Regions from separate parts of the Arthrobacter sp. AIWTK1 genome, predicted to be linked through region 2. Evidence: riboswitches for the same ligand, from Rfam matches in the RefSeq annotation. Region 2 holds a riboswitch; each other region holds the start of a gene.
The links. Region 2 has a riboswitch for thiamine pyrophosphate ahead of thiC (phosphomethylpyrimidine synthase ThiC). Riboswitches for the same ligand answer to the same signal wherever they lie in the genome.
Positions count from the first base shown of each region.

Region 1 (5,746 bases), 1.6 Mb from region 2:
GCACCGCGGGGAGGGCGATTGCCAGCCCCCGCAGCAGGAATCCGAGCCCCAGCTCCAGCGAGCCTTCGCTGATGGACCAGATGCCGACGTCGAGCAGGATCCTTCCGCTGTCCGGTGCCAGGATCGAGGTGCTCCAGCCGCCCAGCGCAGCCGCCAGAATCAGCGGCCAGCCACGCTGCCAGAGCAACGCCACGGTCAGTCCGGCCAGCGGGAAGAGCAGCAGCTCAAAGGCCAGAGCAACGGAGGCGGACACCCAGTCGATGGACAGCGCCAGCACCACGGTCATCAGCATGACGACGGCGAACTTGGCCAGCGGATTGGCCCGGGTCAGCAGGGCGTGGTTCGACTGCAGGGTCAAGGCTTCCCTCATGGGGCAGCCACCTCCGGGTTGCGCAGTCCGGGCCGGCCGGGTTCCGGTGCATCAAGTTTCAGCTCGGTGCCGCCGAGGACGTCGCTGAACTCCTGGTCGTGGGTCACCGACACCACAGCGGTGCCGGCGTCGAGGAGTTCGGACAGGAAGGACGCCAGTTCCGCCCAGGTGTTGGCGTCCTGGCCGAACGTGGGCTCGTCGAGGATCAGCACCCGGGGATGGGCGGCCAGCACGGTGGCGACGGACAGCCTGCGCTTCTCCCCGCCCGAGAGCGTGTAGGGGTTCGCGTCCACCAGCTTGGTCAGCCGCAGCCGCTCCAGGAGTTCGTCCACGCGTTCCTCGCCGTGGCCCAGGTGCCGCGGGCCGAACATCAGCTCATCCAGCACCCGGCCGGTGACGAACTGGTGCTCCGGTTCCTGGAAAACGGTGCCGATCCGGGAGATCAGCTGCTCCGCTTTCCACTTGTACGGGTCGATCCCGGCGCCTTCGCTGAGGTCAACGGTGGCGGAAACCCTGCCCTCCACGGGCTGGAGCAGCCCGGCGAGGGTGAGGGCAAACGTGGACTTTCCGGAACCGTTGGGCCCGGTGACGGTCAGGGCCTGGCCGGCCCGGACCTGCGCCGTGATGCCGGTCTGCACCGGTACCGGAGGGACAGCCTTGAAGCGCCGCCGGCGGGGACGTTCGCGGGAGACGGCAAGGTTCTCGGCCGCCAACAGGAGGTTCCTGCCCCCGGGCGCCCCCGCCCCGTGCGCCCCCGGGTCACCGGCACCCGCAGAACCCTGCGCTCCGGTGCCGCCGGACCGCGCCCGGGTGGCGGGCACATACCCGGGAACCCAGACACCGGCGGCAACAAGCATGTCCCGGGCCTGTGCCAGGACCTGGTCCGGGGGCCCGTCCAGCAGCACCGCGGAGTCCGTGGCCGATCCGGGCTGCAGCACCACGATCCGGTCCACGAGGTCTTTCCAGACGCCCACGCGGTGTTCCACCACCACCAGTGTTGCCCCGGTTTTGTCCAGGCACCTGCCCACGGCGTCCCTGACCTCCAGGACGCCCGCAGGGTCCAGGTTGGCGGTGGGCTCGTCGAGGAGCAGCAGCCCCGGGCGCATGGCCAGGATGCCGGCGAGCGCCAGGCGCTGCTTCTGGCCGCCGGAGAGGGCCGACGTCGGGTGGTCCAGCGGCAGGTAAGCCAGGCCGACGTCGTCGAGCGCCTCGCCGACGCGCGCCCAGATGTCCGCGCGCGGCACAGCGAGGTTCTCGGCGCCGAAGGCGACGTCGTCCCCCACGCGGGAAAGGACCACCTGCGTCTCGGGGTCCTGCTGCATCAGGCCGGTCCGCCCCCGCTGGGCGCGGGGCGGAGCGCCGTCGATCAGCAGGGCGCCCGTCTCATCGGAGTCATCCGCATCCGGCGCGCCATCGTGATGGGCTCCGGCGTCGCTGTCGCCGAGCACCCCGGCGAGGGCGTGCAGCAGCGTGGATTTTCCCGCGCCGGAGGGACCCAGCAGCAGCACGCGTTCGCCCGGCTGAATGTCCAGGTCCAGGGCGCGGACGGCAGGCAGGGACCGGCCGGCATGCCGCCAGCCCCAGCCCCTTGCCGTGACCGCGGCCGGGCGGACGGTGTCGGAAGGCGTCATGAGCAATGTGCGTTCATCAGGAGAAGACGGGCTCCGCAGCTGCCTTGCGGGAGGCGAAGGAGCTCAGCACACCGGTCCTGGCGAGGCCGCGGGTGGCGAGCCAGGACAGGCCGCCGGCGATGACGGCGCCCGAGATGGCTGTGAAGATGATGTAGGCCAGCTTGTCGCCGGCAGCGTAGGCGATGTTCCAGCCCCAGGGCGCGAACGAGTCGTTCAGGCCGCAGAAGAGGCCTGCGGCGGCACCGGCCAGCAGCGAAACGGGCAGGTTGAACTTCTTGTAGACGAACACCGCGAAGATGATCTCCGCCCCCAGCCCCTGCACGAAGCCGGAGAACAGCACTGACGCTCCGTACTGCGAGCCCATGATCAGTTCACCGGTGGCGGCGACAGTTTCGCAGAACAGGGCGGCTCCGGGCTTGCGGATGATCAGCATGCCCAGGACGGCGGGAATCATCCAGCCGCCGGCGATGAGGCCGGTCAGCGGCGGGTAGACGGCGTTCATGGGCGGCGACACTGCGGCGGCTCCCTGGGACCAGGCCCAGAAGATGACGCCGCCGGCCACTGCGATCAACGCGGCAACCACTATGTCCACCACACGCCAGCTGTACTTGCTGTTGCCAAGCGACTGCTTGGCGGTAATTCCAGTCATTTTTCTTCCTCCTGAGGTACAGGAGGGGAGAGTGTTCCCCGGGCGCTCCACGGCTTCCGCCGCCTGCTGCCGGACACTCTGAGAACTCGACTCCCTTGCGCCGGTACTAACCGGATCAGGTTCGAGGGTCTGCGGCTGTCCGCACTCTCAGCGCCCGCCTCCGGTTCCCTGGACTCTTCCAGTGATGGCCGACGGCGACGCTCCCCTGTCGTATCAATTCGCCCTTATGGGCGTGGATCAGTTTACACCCGCGGGGCTGCGAAATCCCGGGGCGGGTGTCACAATGCGCGGTGATCCGGGCGGGTTGATGCGGTTAGGCTAGGGGAAGCCCTGTTTCCGTCGTTTCCCACCTGTTAGGGGTACTGGAGTGAGTTTTTTCATCAAGCTGCTTGGAACCGGAGTGAGCCTGCTGGCCGGATTCGCCGGCACGAAGGCCGTTGACGTCGTCTGGGAAAAGATCACCGGCCGTAAGCCGCCCAAGGGCGACAAGGACGACGTCCCCACCACCCTGCGCAGCGCCCTGACCTTTGCACTGATTTCGGCCGCTGTCAGCGCCATCATCCAGGTCCTGGCCAACCGGGGCACGCAGCGTGCCATCACCCGCTTCGCCAAGAGCCAGGACATCGTTTAGTCCCTCAAGGGCCGCCGCTAGGCCGGGCCGTCGTCCTCGTCGGCGGCCCGCTTGGCGGCCGCTTTCTTGTCTGCCGCCTTCAGCACCACAGCTTCCAGCTCGTCGGTGGTAAGCAGTTCCTTGTGCAGGTGCTTGGTGCGGTAGCCGGCCCTGCCCACCATGTGCGCGGACACCGGGACGGTGAGCACCTGGAAGATCCACGCCACGAACAGCACGGGCCACACCCACCAGGTCCGCAGCTGCAGGCCCACCGAGGCAAGCAGCAGGAAGAGCCCCAGCACCTGCGGCTTGGTGGCGGCGTGCATCCTGCTCATCAGGTCGGGGAAGCGCAACAGGCCGATAGCCGCACCGAGGGACATCAGGGCGCCTACCACCATGAAGACGGCGGACACCGCGTCAACGATGGTGTCCACGGCGGAGGGTTCAGGATTCATTGGGCTGCTCCCGCCTGTCGGCCACGAAGCGCGCCACGGTCACGGACCCGATGAAACCGATGATGGACAGCGCCACGAGCAGCATGAGGTTGTTCAGGTGCCTGTTGACGGCCATGTCTATGCAGAGCGTGGCCCCGATAATGGCCAGCAATACGTCCGAGGCCAGCACCCGGTCCAGCAGGGACGGCCCGATGGCGATCCGGACGATGGCTCCGGCTGCCGCCAGGGACAGGATCACGGCCGTTATGGTCAGGACGATTTCCATCATGCGCCCACTTCCTCTTTCAGTGCGGCCAGTTCCTCGCGGGTGCCCATGATCCTGATCAACGCTGCCTCGGCATCCCGGACCTCCTTGCGCAGGTTCGCAATGTCCTCCCCGCTCCGCACGTTGAGCCCGTGGACGTAGAGCGTCGACGTGGAGCGGTCCACCTCCACCACCAGCGAGCCCGGGATCAGCGAGAGGACATGGCCCGTGGCTGTCACCATCAGGTCCGAGTGGCTCCGCAACTGGACGGCGACGACGGCGTTGCTCACCTTCGGCCCCCGGGCCAGGGCCAGGAAGAGTACCTGGAAGCTGGCGGCCACCACCTTGCCGAGGAAAACGATCGCGAACGGGACGGCCCGCACAATGCTGAACCTGCCGCCCAGTTCCACCGGGGGCAGGTAGAACAGCCGCGCCACCACTACGGCGATGAGCGCACCGAACAGCAGGTTTCCGGGGCTGAAGTCCTGCCAGAGGGCACCCCAGACAAACACCAGCCACACGAGGAGCGGCAGTTCCTGCCGGATGGAAATCCGTCGGCGGTTCATTTCTGTCCCTCCTGCTGCGCGGGCTCAGGCTGCGCGATCGGGGGCACGGGGGCGTTTTCACCCAGGACCGCCTGGATGTAGGAGGACCTGTCCAGCATTTCCACCGCGGACTGGTCTGCCACCCGGAACAGCGGGCCGGCGAACACGGTGAGTGCGACGCCGAAAGCCACCAGCCCCAGAGTCGACCCCACCATGGTGCGCGGCAGGAGCGTGACGTTGCGTTTGCCGGCACGGTCGCCGGTGTCGGAGTCCTCCGGGGGCGCCAGCAGCACGGGGTCGGGGTTTTCGGCGTCCTCGGGCTTGCGCCAGAACGCGCGGTTCCACACCCGGGCAATGGCCAGGAGCGTGAGCAGGCTGGTCAGGACGCCGCCGATCACCAGGGCGTAGGCAAGCGGGGTGCCCAGCTGAACACCGGCCTGCAGCAATCCGAGCTTGCCCAGGAAACCCGAGAACGGCGGGATTCCGGCCAGGTTCATGGCGGGAACGAAGAACAGCAGGGCAAGCATCGGGGACAGCTTGGCCAGGCCGGCAACCCGGTCGATCGACGAGCTCCCGCCGCGGCGTTCGATCAGGCCGGTGACCAGGAACAGGCTGGTCTGGATGGTGATGTGGTGGGCCACGTAGAACACGGCCGCACCAAGTCCTGCCACGGAGGACATCGCCAGCCCGAACACCATGTAGCCGATATGGCTCACCAGCGTGAACGAGAGCAGACGCTTGATGTCGCTCTGGGCCAGCGCACCCAGGATGCCCACCACCATGGTCAGCAGGGCCGCCACCATCAGCGGAGTGTTCAGCGAGTCCCCCGGAAAGAGGAGCGTCTCGGTGCGCACCATGGCGTAGACGCCCACCTTGGTCAGCAGGCCGGCGAACACGGCGGTGACGGGGGCGGGTGCGGTGGGGTACGAGTCAGGCAGCCAGAAGGACAGCGGGAACACAGCCGCCTTGATCCCGAAGGCCACCAGCAGCATCACGTGCAGCAGCATCCGCGTCCCGGAGTCCAGGTCCGCGAGCTTGACGGCGAGGTCCGCCATGTTGATGGTTCCGGTGGCCCCGTAGATCATGGCGATGGCGATGAGGAACAGGACGGAGGACACCACGGAGACCACCACATAGGTGACGCCGGCGCGGATGCGTGGCCCGGTTCCACCGAGGGTCATCAGCACATAGCTTGCCGTCAGCAGGATCTCGAACCCCACGTAGAGGTTGAAGAGATCGCCG
Region 1 covers NZ_CM155287.1:4,353,224-4,358,969, forward strand. Annotated here, with positions in the region: gene AC1MDG_RS19985 (energy-coupling factor transporter transmembrane component T family protein) at 1-370, opposite strand, end outside; gene AC1MDG_RS19990 (ABC transporter ATP-binding protein) at 367-2,001, opposite strand; gene AC1MDG_RS19995 (ECF transporter S component) at 2,018-2,650, opposite strand; TPP riboswitch at 2,725-2,867, opposite strand; gene AC1MDG_RS20000 (DUF4235 domain-containing protein) at 3,018-3,281, shown strand; gene mnhG (monovalent cation/H(+) antiporter subunit G) at 3,299-3,715, opposite strand; gene AC1MDG_RS20010 (MrpF/PhaF family protein) at 3,705-3,983, opposite strand; gene AC1MDG_RS20015 (Na+/H+ antiporter subunit E) at 3,980-4,525, opposite strand; gene AC1MDG_RS20020 (Na+/H+ antiporter subunit D) at 4,522-5,746, opposite strand, start outside.
Region 1: it holds a riboswitch for thiamine pyrophosphate, as region 2 does, so the genes downstream of both, AC1MDG_RS19995 (ECF transporter S component) here and thiC (phosphomethylpyrimidine synthase ThiC) in region 2, are expected to answer to the same signal.

Region 2 (5,746 bases):
GCACCGCGTTGCCGCGGGCGGACACCGGCCCCAGGACTCGGTGGAGGGTGACCGGCTTATCCGGTCATTCATCGCAGAAGTCAGCAGGCGTCAGCACTCACAGGCGTCGTAGCGGAACCGTCACCCGTCGCTGCATTGTTCCGGCCCGGACGCCCGGGGGCTGGAACCTGCAGTTCGGGAAGGTAGACCTTGCCGCCGGCTGCCAGGAATTCGTTGCTCTTTTCGCGCATGCCTGCCGCCATCTCGGCAAGCGCCGCCTGGGCCTCGGCTGAGCCGTATTCGTCCCGGATGTCCTGGCTGATGCGCATGGAGCAGAACTTGGGCCCGCACATCGAGCAGAAATGCGCAGTTTTGGCCGGTTCCGCGGGGAGCGTCTCGTCATGGAAGGCTTCGGCGGTGACCGGGTCCAGCGACAGGGCGAATTGGTCCCGCCAGCGGAATTCAAACCTGGCCTTGGACAGGGCGTCGTCACGTTCATGCGCGCCGGGGTGGCCCTTGGCGAGGTCGGCGGCATGGGCGGCGATCTTGTAGGTGATCACACCGGTTTTCACATCGTCCTTGTTCGGCAGCCCCAGGTGTTCCTTGGGCGTGACGTAGCAGAGCATGGCCGTGCCGTAGCGGGCGATTTCCGTGGCGCCGATGGCGGAGGTGATGTGGTCGTAGCCGGGGGCTATGTCCGTGACCAGCGGCCCCAGCGTGTAGAACGGTGCTCCCTTGCAGAGTTCCTGCTGGCGTTCCACGTTTTCGCGGACAAGGTGGAACGGCACGTGGCCCGGTCCTTCCACCATCACCTGCACTTCGAACTCCCAGGCGCGCTGCGTCAGTTCGGCCAAGGTATCCAGCTCGGCGAACTGGGCGGCGTCGTTCGCGTCCGCTGTTGCACCGGGCCGCAGCCCGTCGCCCAGCGAGAATGCGACGTCGTACTTGGCGAAAATTTCGCACAGCTCGTCGAAGTGCGTGTACAGGAAGTTCTCCTGGTGGTGGGCCAGGCACCAGCCGGCCATGATGGAGCCGCCGCGGGAGACGATGCCGGTCACCCGGTTGGCGGTCAACGGAACGTAGCGCAGGAGCACGCCCGCGTGGATGGTCATGTAGTCCACCCCCTGCTCGCACTGCTCGATCACGGTGTCACGGAAGATCTCCCAGGTGAGCTTGTTGGCCTCACCGTTGACCTTCTCCAGGGCCTGGTAGATGGGGACGGTGCCAATCGGCACGGGGGAGTTGCGGATGATCCACTCACGGGTGGTGTGGATGTCATCGCCGGTGGACAGATCCATCACGGTGTCGGCGCCCCACTGGGTGGCCCATTGCAGTTTGTCGACTTCCTCCGCGATGGAGCTCGTGACGGCCGAGTTGCCGATGTTGGCGTTGATCTTCACGAGGAAGGCCTTGCCGATGATCATCGGCTCGGACTCCGGGTGGTTGATGTTGTTGGGGATGATGGCGCGGCCGGCAGCCACTTCGCTGCGCACCAGCTCCACGTCGCAGTTTTCGCGGAGGGCCACGAACTGCATCTCCGGCGTCACCACGCCCTGCCGGGCGTAATGCATTTGCGTGACGGTCCTGCCCTCGACGGCGCGGCGTGGCACCGGCTGCGCGCCCTTCCACTCCGCGGAGGCGGCACCGCGGCGCACGGCAGACCTGCCGTCGTCGAGCAGGTTCCGTCCCCGGCCGCTGTACGGCTCGGTATCGGCCCTGGATTCAATCCACGGCGTCCTGAACGGTTCCAGCCCCACCACGGGGTCGCTTCCGGGCCCGGCGGTCCGGTACACGCGGAACGGCGGGTTGGCTGCCCCGCCCGGCGATTCCTCCAAGGCAATCTCGGTCACGGGCACCCGGATCCCCGCTCCGTCGTCAGTCACGAACGCCAGCGAGTGGGACTTCAGGGACTGCGCTTCGGCAGGGCCCGGGTTGCCGGCTGCGGACTCGTTTTGGGCAGGGGTCAGCTGTGTTTCTTGTGTATTCACCGAATACTCACTTCCTTCGCCGGCATTACCCGGACAGGTTCAACGGTCGCAGGCCGCGTCAGCCCGATCTCAGCCCTTGCAGGGGCACCCGTGTGGTCGTAGACGAAGCTACCATAGGGCCGGTTCGGGTCCCTGTCACATGGCGGTCACATCAGCGCCGCCGGACGGCCGGTCTAGGCTTGGACCATGAACGGCATCATCGAATTCAGCGGGACCGTGCTCACCGCCCCGGACCAGGAACGCCACGGCCTCTGGGCTGTGGACGGCAAGCTGACATTCTCTCGGCCGGCCGCTCCGCCCGACGCGGTGCTGGACGGCTGGGTCCTGCCGGGCCTGGTGGATGCGCACTGCCACATCGGGCTTGGACCCGCGGGCGATGTTCCCGAGTCCCTCGCCGAAGAGCAGGCCGTCACTGACCGGAACGCCGGCACACTGCTCGTCCGCGATGCCGGCGCCGTCCACGACACACGCTGGCTCCAGCAGCGTCCGGAGCTGCCCCGGATCATCCGGGCCGGCCGCCACATTGCCAGGACGCAGCGCTACCTTCGGGGACTCGCCGTCGAAGTTGAGCCGGACGGCCTCGTCGAGGCCGTGCGGAAGCAGGCGCTGGCGGGCGACGGCTGGGTCAAGCTCGTAGGGGACTGGATCGACCGCGGTGCCGGCGATCTCGCGCCGTCGTTCCCTGCCGCAGTGGTGCGGGACGCTGTCCGCGCAGCCCATGATGAAGGCGCCAGGGTGACGGCGCACTGTTTCGCCGAGGACACGCTGGATGACATGCTCGACGCCGGCATCGACTGCATCGAACATGGAACCGGCCTGCTGCCGCGGCATATACCCCGTTTCGTGGAGCAGCGCGTACCCATCGTTCCCACGTTGATCAACATTGCGACGTTCCCGGACATCGCTGCCCGTGCGAATGCGAAGTTTCCGGTGTACGCGGCGCACATGCAGGCGCTCTGGGAGCGGCGGAACGAGAGAATTCTCGAAGCCTTCGAAGCCGGCGTGGCGATCTACGCCGGGACCGATGCCGGCAGCGTCATCAGCCACGGCAGGATCGTGGACGAGATCCATGCGCTCCACGCCGCCGGCCTGCCCGCTGCGTCAGCCCTGGACGCCGCATCCTGGGCTGCGCGTGAGTGGCTGGGAGCGCCCGGCATCGCCGAAGGCGCCAGCGCCGACGTCATACTGTGCGAACTGGACCCCAGGGTCAACCCGGCAACACTGCGGGACCTCAACCACATCGTTCTTCGGGGGCGGCAGCTCCGCTAGGAATAAATTGAAGCTTCAAGTAATTTACTCTATGTAAGCGTCGCCGGTCACCGGCGGCCACGTATCGGGAGTTTGGAGTTGCCATGACCACGGAATCCAGCAGCAAGGACCTGCTGCCCGCCGATCTCGCCATGGGCACGGTGATGCTCAAAGTGGGCGACATGAAGCTCATGACGGACTACTACCAGCGGGCGCTCGGGCTGGAGGCCGTGGCTGAGCAGGACGGCGGCGTGTACCTTGGCCGCCGGGGCACGCCCTTGGTCCACCTGGCGCCGGCCCCCGGCCTCAACCTCCCGGCCCGCGGCGAGGCCGGGCTGTTCCACACGGCACTCCTCTTCGAGGACCGGCCGTCGCTCGCGGCCACGGTGGCCTCTGCCGCCCGGTATGAGCCGCGGCTGTTCACCGGAAGCGCAGACCACCTCGTCAGTGAGGCCTTCTACTTCAACGATCCCGAGGGGAACGGCATCGAGCTGTACTGGGACCGTCCCCGCAGCGACTGGTCCTGGGAGGGGACCAATGTGGTCATGGACAGCCTTGCCCTGCCGCCGCAGCGCTTCCTCCAGGACTTCCTGAGCGAGGAGGCGGTGAGCGGGCAGCGCGAGGCCGCGGCCGGCGTCGGGCACGTCCACCTGCAAGTGGGTGATGTCCAGTCGGCGCACGACTTCTACGTGGGCACCCTCGGTTTCGAGAAGACTGCCGGATGGCACGGGCAGGCCCTGTTCGTCTCGGCCGGCGGCTACCACCACCACATGGCCATGAACGTCTGGAACAGCAGGGGTGCCGGACCCCGCAAGGACACGCTGGGGCTGGGTGAAGTCCTGATCGAGGTGCCGGGAACGGACGACGTCGGTGCCCTCGCCGACCGCTTGCGCGTTGCCGGAGTGGCCTCGCACCACACCGGAACCGAATTGCAGTTCGAGGATCCGTGGCGCAACCGGATCCGCGTCGCCGTCCGCTGAGGCGGCGCTGACCTGCGCGTCCTTCTGGGTTAGGCTGAACCCGGAAGTCCGGGGCAGCTGCGAAGCTGGCTGCCGGACCATCACGCCGCCGATCGAATGAGGATCATTTCCATGGGTTTTACCGAAATCTTTGTTTCCACCCACGACGGGGCACTTAAGCGCGCGGCGGCTCTCGACGGCGGGGGCCCTGCCGCTCCGGACGCGCTTCGGATTCCGGATATCAGCGATTTCGAGATCGAGCAGCTGGGAGATCTGGCCGGAGCGGCAGTGCACGCATCGGGCGCCGATTACGAGCTCGCCATGGTGGACGTAGCCAGCGATTCCCTCCTCGGAGTGCCGGCCGCCATGGTCCGGGCGCTCGCGGACCTCCTCAGCTACGAAACCGAAGGGGAGGGCGATGTCCTGGAGGACGTGGCCGCCCGGTGGGCGGCCGAAGAGGACATGCCTTTTGGTGCCGAAGAGGCAGTCGGCTATGTCCGGCGCCTCGCGCACATGGCCGGAAGCGTGGACCCGAACACCCGGACAGGCCTGTACGTCTGGTCGTCCTGAGGGGCCGGCGTGTGTCAAGTCGAAATCCCGGCGTCGATCTGGCACAATGAACAGGTACTTGATCTGCGTGGCCCCTCTCTCCGCGTCCGGATCTTGTCCTTTTAGAACCCCCTAGTACGGCCCGCCCCACGGGTGCAGAACGCCGGGCTCGACCCCGTTTCAGAAACAGGAGTGACCACAAAAGTGGCCGTAAAGATTCGCCTTAAGCGCTTTGGTAAGATGCGCGCACCGTACTACCGCATCGTTGTCATGGACGCACGCTCCAAGCGTGACGGCCGTGCGATCGAAGAGATCGGCAAGTACCACCCCACCGAAGAGCCCTCGTACATCGAGGTGGACACGGACCGTGCCCAGTACTGGCTCGGCGTCGGCGCACAGCCGTCCGAGCAGGTCGCCGCGATCCTCAAGATCACCGGTGACTGGCAGAAGTTCAAGGGTCTCCCGGGCCAGGAGGGCACCTTGAAGACCAAGGAGTCCAAGCCTGCCTTCGTTACCCCGGAAAAGGGTTCCGTGATCATCCCGGAAGCCATCACCAAGAAGGCCAAGAAGGACGAGGCAGCCGAAGCTTCCACCGAAGCTGAAGCAGAGACCACCGAGGCTGAGTAAATTGCTGGCAGAAGCGCTCGAACACCTTGTCCGCGGGATCGTTGACAGTCCCGAGGACGTCAAGGTCAGCGCCAAGAACAACCGCCGCGGGGACACCCTCGAGGTGCGAGTTCACCAGGACGACCTCGGACGGGTGATCGGTCGTCAGGGCCGCACGGCACGCGCACTGCGCACCGTCGTGGCGGCGCTGGCCGGCGGCGAACAGGTCAGGGTCGACGTCGTCGACACCGACCGCCGCCGGTAAACGCCCCGCACTATTTGTCTCAAGTCCGGCCCCTTCACCAGATTATGGTGGAGGGGCCGCACTGTTTTCAGTAGGAAACCGCCGCGGCGGGCCCGCAGCGGCACCCGCCGCAGGCAGCACCACAACAGATCAAACCCGAACAGAGGAACAGA
Region 2 covers NZ_CM155287.1:2,713,875-2,719,620, reverse strand. Annotated here, with positions in the region: gene AC1MDG_RS12535 (alpha/beta fold hydrolase) at 1-112, shown strand, start outside; gene thiC (phosphomethylpyrimidine synthase ThiC) at 81-1,967, opposite strand; TPP riboswitch at 1,962-2,069, opposite strand; gene AC1MDG_RS12525 (amidohydrolase family protein) at 2,154-3,236, shown strand; gene AC1MDG_RS12520 (VOC family protein) at 3,320-4,195, shown strand; gene AC1MDG_RS12515 (hypothetical protein) at 4,307-4,744, shown strand; gene rpsP (30S ribosomal protein S16) at 4,928-5,350, shown strand; gene AC1MDG_RS12505 (RNA-binding protein) at 5,352-5,594, shown strand; gene rimM (ribosome maturation factor RimM) at 5,746-5,746, shown strand, end outside.

Region 3 (5,746 bases), 340 kb from region 2:
GGGTGGGTGATCCCGGCGTCGGCCAGGGACTCCACAATGTCCGCACGGACGTTGTAGTCAGCGAAGGATTTCTCCGCGATCTCGTGCGGCTTTTCGTCCGAGATGATGGTCTCTTCCGGCTCGATCGTTTCGGTGCCGGTGTCGTCGGTCAGAAGTTGGTGCGTGTGCAATTCACTCACAGGGGAGTTTCCTTATTCATTTGGGCATTGGCGCTGCTTGCTCAACGGGGCCGGCCGGGAGGCCGTTCCGGAGCACGCTCGGGCGCGCAAGCAAATCCAGTGGAAGCCGATCGCGGGCTATCTAAATGCTGGCACTGGGACCAGCGGGCGTATCTCAAGATCGCGTAGGGGCGGGCTTGTTGAATTCAAAAATCATGGAAATCAACGACCGGGCATCCATTACTACCCCCTCAGTCTAGCTGTTGACGGCAACCACCGCCGACTGACGCCCCGGACGCAGCACACAATCAGCCGGCAATCACTCCACCAGTTCCAGCCGGATCACGCGCGTGTGGATGTCTGAAGAGATCAGCCTGACCCGGACCGTGGTGCCGGATTCGAGTTCGCCGGGGCACCGGGCCGTCACCGCGGGGTCTGCGATCTGGATGATGCCGGACGGTCCGTTGCCGTTGCCGTTGCCGCCGTTCCCGTTCGGCTTGCCCGGTTTCGACCCCGAGATGACGACGGCGTCGAACTCCTGCCCGATGTGGTTGACGAGCAGGGCGGCCTCCACCGTATCCAGGGCCAGCCGTTCCATCCTGGCCGCCAGCTGGTCCGAGGCGGCCATGATTTCCGGCAGGGACGGCAGTGCCTCCCGGGCCCAGTCGGGGACCGCGGTGCGGTTGCTCAGCGCCTCGCAGATCACCAGGACGAAGCGGTCGATCAGCCGTCGCAGCGGTGCCGTGGTGTGCGCATAGGCGGCCCCGATGGCCGACTGGATGGCATCCGCGGGCACTGTGCCGTCAAAGGGCGTATACCCGGCGCCCCGGAACAGCATTCCCGCGGAATGCAGGATGGCCAGCTGCCGGGGGTGGGTGGGATCAAGCGACCGCAGGTACTCGCCATAGCTCGCCTCTCCGTCCCACGGTTTGCCGAGCGCATGGGTCTGCCGCTTGAAATGAAGAAGGGACCTCTCGTCGGGGGCGGGCATGGTACGCAGGATCCCCACCTTGCCTTCGAGCATCAGGTCAGCCGCGGCCATGCCGGTCATGAGGGAGATCTGGGCGTTCCAGTCTTCCACCGGGAGGGGTGGCGCCGCCACGATGCGGTAGCCGCCGTCGGGCAATTGTTCGATTTCCTGTTCCGGCATGTTCAGGCTGGCGCCGCCACGCAGCCTCTCGAGTTCCACCCGCTTGAGGCCCACCTCCCGGAGGAGCTGGAGGACGGGGGTGGCACTGCCGGAATCCAGCTCGGCCTGGACGCCCTTGTAGCTGAGTTTCGCCCGGCTCCGGATCCTGGCCCGGCGCACCAGCACTGATTCCACCCTGGCTGCCGTGTCCAGGTCGAACTCCCACACGAAAGCGGCGCACAACTGGCCGGCAAGCAGGCTGCCGGCCTGCTCGCTGATGACTTCCGGGTGAAGCGGAATCCGACCGTCCGGGGCGTAGAACGTCTGCCCCCGGCGGCGCGTCTCGGCGTCGAGCGATCCGCCCGGTGCCACAAAGGACGGCACGTCGGCGATGGCGTAGAAGACCTTGTACCCGTCGCCTGACCGCTCGATGAAGAGGGCCTGGTCCAGGTCGGTGGAGGACGCAGGATCTATGGTCACAAAGCCCACATCGGTGAGGTCCAGGTCCGGCATCTTGTGCTCCGCGATGGCCGCCAGCGCGTCCTGCAGGACATCCTCGGGAAAGGGTCCGGGCAGCTCCAGTTCCGTGCGGAGCGAATTCAGCGCTTCGGCCAGCCGGTTGGTCTGTTCATGGACACTTGGAGTCAGGCGATGATGTGACACGAAAGTCAGATTAGCTCGATTTGCGCCATTAGTCTTGGACGATGAGCTCAACCCCGGCTGACACCGCTCGTTACAACCGCTTCGTCGCAGACCTGTTCGGGATGATGGCCTACGGAGAGCTGTCAGCTTTCGAGAGGTTCTCCGCTGACGCGCGGTATTCGCCCACCCTCCACGACCGTGCCGTGCTCGGCACGATTGCCGTGGTGGAGTTCCGGCACTACGAACTGGTGAGCGCCCGCCTCGAGGCCATGGGGATCGATGCCGAGGACGCCATGCTGCCTTTCCAGGCAGCCGTGGACCATTTCCATTCGCGGACGCGCCCGGCCGACTGGTACGAGTCGCTGATGAAGGCCTACGTGATCGACACAGTCTCTGCCGACTTCTACCGGGCCATCTCCCGCTACGTTGACGCCGGCACGCGCGAACTCATCGAACAGATCCAGGCCTCCGATGAGACAACGGAGGTTCTCCGTGAACGGCTCAGGGGCGCCCTCGCCGATGATCCCAGGCTCGCTTCCAGGCTGGCTCTGTGGGGCCGGCGGCTGCTGGGCGAAGCACTGACCCAGGCGCAGCGCGTCAGCTACGAGCATGCGTTCCTGGGAAGCCTGATCGGCGGCGAGGACAGCGCCGCAGCCAAGGAACAGGTCAGCGGGCTGATCGCCGGCCTCGCGGAGAAGCACGCCAAGCGGATGACGCAGCTCGGCCTGACGGGATAGTCAGGAGGCGCCGGCGTCGAGCGCTGCCAGCAGCGATTGCGCGGCCGCGGCGGGGTCGTTGGCCTCGGTGATGGCCCGGACCACCACGATGCGCCGCGCCCCTGCATCAACCACCTGCTCCACATTGCCCAGGTCGATGCCGCCGATGGCGAACCACGGCAGCGGCCCGTCCCCGGTCTCGCCGGCAGCTGTTGCGGCAGTTGTTGTGCCGGCGGCCTGCGCCGCGTACCGGACCAGGTCGAGGCCGACGGCGGCGCGGCCCGGCTTCGTGGGAGTGGCCCACACCGGCCCGACGCAGAAGTAATCCAGTCCGCCGGGACCGCGGGATGCGCCGATGGCGGCGTCGATCTGGCCGGGGCTGTGCGTTGACATGCCGACCACTGCTTCATTGCCAAGGAACTTCCGGGCCGAGGCCAGGGGGAGGTCCTTCTGTCCGATGTGGAGCACCGGCGCGCCGGAGAGCGAGGCGATGTCCGCGCGGTCGTTGACTGACCAAAGACGGCCGTGGCGGCGGGCTGCGGCCTCCAGCACCTCGAGCAACTCGAGCTCTTCGGCCGCTTCCAGGTTCTTGTCCCGGAGCTGGATGATGTCAACGCCGCCGGCGTAGGCGGCATCGACGAAGTTGGCGAAATCGCCCCGGTCCGTGCGGGCGTCAGTGCAGAGGTACAGGCGGGCGTCGGTCAGGAGAGCTTGCTCGGTCATGGCTCAAGCCTAGTTCCCCTAAACTGGGTGGGTACCGCGGGAGCCCGCCGCAGCTGTCACAAAGCTGCCGGGCTGAGAGGGCGTCAGAGCCGACCGCTTGACCTGATCCGGTTAGTACCGGCGTAGGGAAGGATGACAATGACCCCGCAATCCCCAACAGGGCACCCTGCCACGCGCAGCCGCGACGAGCGCAGCCCGGACATCCGCGCCGACGTCGCCGTGATCGGCGGGGGAATCATCGGCCACGGCATCGCCTGGGAGGCCCGGCAGTCCGGCAGGTCCGTGGTGATCATCGACGACGCACCGGGGATGGGGGCGAGCTGGGCCGCCGCGGGTATGCTGGCGCCGGTCAGCGAACTTCACTACCAGGAGGAAGACCTCCTGGAACTCATGCTCCACTCCTCGGGGCTATGGCCGGCCTTCGCGGCGGGCCTGGAATCCGCGGGTGCTTCCCGGGAACCCGGCGCCGGCGGCTCAGGCACCGGTTACCTCACGACGTCGACCCTCGCCGTGGGCGCCGACGCCGCCGACCGCCGGGCGCTCGCCGACCTGCGCGGAGTCCAGAAGTCCAGCGGCCTCACGGTGGAGCCGCTGACAGTCAGGGAAGCCCGGGCACGGGAGCCGCTGCTGAGCCCTGGAATATCCTGCGCCTTCGAGATTCCGGCCGACCATCAGGTGGATCCGCGCAAGCTCCTTGCCGTGATCTCGGATTCCCTGCCGGGGTCCGTCGTACGTGAGCGGGCCGCCGGCCTGCTCCGGGAGGACGGGCGCGTCATCGGCGTCAGCCTGGCTGGAGGAGGCGCCGTGCACGCAAGCGAAACCGTCATCGCCAACGGGCTGGAATCCGCATCGCTGGGCGGACTGCCATCCGGGCTTCAGCTGCCGCTCCGCCCCGTGTACGGCGATATCCTGCGCCTGCGCGTCCCCGCCTACCTGCAGCCCCTGGTGACGTCAACAGTCAGGGGGATGGTCCATGGAGTTCCCGTTTACATCGTGCCCCGGCAGGACGGCACCGTGGTGATCGGGGCCACGCAACGCGAAGATGCGCTCTCCGGAGCGGGCACTGAAGCTGCCGCTACCGGGCCTGCAGGAACCGCTACACCGGCAGGTTCAGCCGTTTCCGCCGGGGGCGTGTACCAGCTGCTGCGCGACGCGCAGGTACTGGTTCCCGCCGTCGCCGAACTGGAACTGCTGGAAGCCACGGCGAGGGCCCGTCCGGGAACGCCGGACAATGCGCCGCTGCTGGGCCGCGCAGCGGACGCCGCAACCGGCCGGGATGTTGGGGGGCTCATCATTGCCACCGGATTCTTCCGGCACGGCGTGCTGCTGACTCCTGCGGCCGCGTCCATCTGCAGGCAGCTGATGGACGGCGCCGCCGATCCTCGCTGGGCGCCGTTCCGGCCCGACCGGTTTTCCCGCCCTGCGTCAACACCGGCAACGCGGGCAACGCCCGCGCACACCGTCACAATTGACCCGAACAAGGAAACAGCATGAACATCACACTGAACGGCACCGCACATGCGGTGGACGACGGCGCGTCCGTCACCACGCTCGTCAGCCAGGTCACCGGCCGGAATCTCGCTCCCAACGGGCAGGCTGCCGACGGCCAAAAACTGGGCGTTGCGGTAGCGCGGAATTCCGAGGTGGTGCCGCGCAGCCAGTGGTTCGTCACGGCACTCGCCGAGGGCGACGACGTCGAACTCGTTACCGCAGTACAGGGAGGTTGAGCATCATGGCAGGAACAACGGTTGCCGGTGCGGCAGGGACAGCGCAGCAGGCGGCGGATCCCTTCATTGTGGACGGTGTCGCGCTGGGATCGCGGCTGATCATGGGCACCGGCGGAGCGCCCAGCCTCGACGGACTGGGGGCGGCCCTGATCGCTTCGGGCACGGAGCTGACCACGGTGGCCATGCGCCGCTACTCGCCGGCCGAAACAGGCTCGCTGTTCCAGCTCCTGGTGGACCACAACATCCGGGTCCTGCCCAATACGGCCGGCTGCTTTACCGCACGGGACGCCGTGATGACGGCGGAACTCGCGCGGGAGGCCCTGGAAACGGACTGGGTGAAGCTGGAAGTGATTGCGGACGAGCACACCCTACTCCCGGACGCCGTGGAATTGGTGGACGCCACCGAGCAACTGGTGAACCGCGGGTTCAAGGTGTTCGCCTACACGAATGACGACCCCGTGCTGGCGCTGCGGCTGGAGAACCTCGGCGCCACCGCTGTGATGCCGCTCGGATCACCGATCGGCACCGGGCTCGGGATCCTGAACCCGCACAACATCGAACTCATCGTCTCCAGGGCATCCGTTCCCGTGGTGCTGGACGCCGGTATAGGCACGGCATCCGACGCCGCGCTCGCCATGGAACTGGGCTGTG
Region 3 covers NZ_CM155287.1:3,057,958-3,063,703, reverse strand. Annotated here, with positions in the region: gene AC1MDG_RS14065 (DEAD/DEAH box helicase) at 1-179, opposite strand, end outside; gene AC1MDG_RS14060 (RNB domain-containing ribonuclease) at 478-1,950, opposite strand; gene AC1MDG_RS14055 (ferritin-like domain-containing protein) at 1,992-2,666, shown strand; gene thiE (thiamine phosphate synthase) at 2,667-3,368, opposite strand; TPP riboswitch at 3,395-3,514, shown strand; gene thiO (glycine oxidase ThiO) at 3,507-4,862, shown strand; gene thiS (sulfur carrier protein ThiS) at 4,859-5,095, shown strand; gene AC1MDG_RS14035 (thiazole synthase) at 5,101-5,746, shown strand, end outside.
Region 3: it holds a riboswitch for thiamine pyrophosphate, as region 2 does, so the genes downstream of both, thiO (glycine oxidase ThiO) here and thiC (phosphomethylpyrimidine synthase ThiC) in region 2, are expected to answer to the same signal.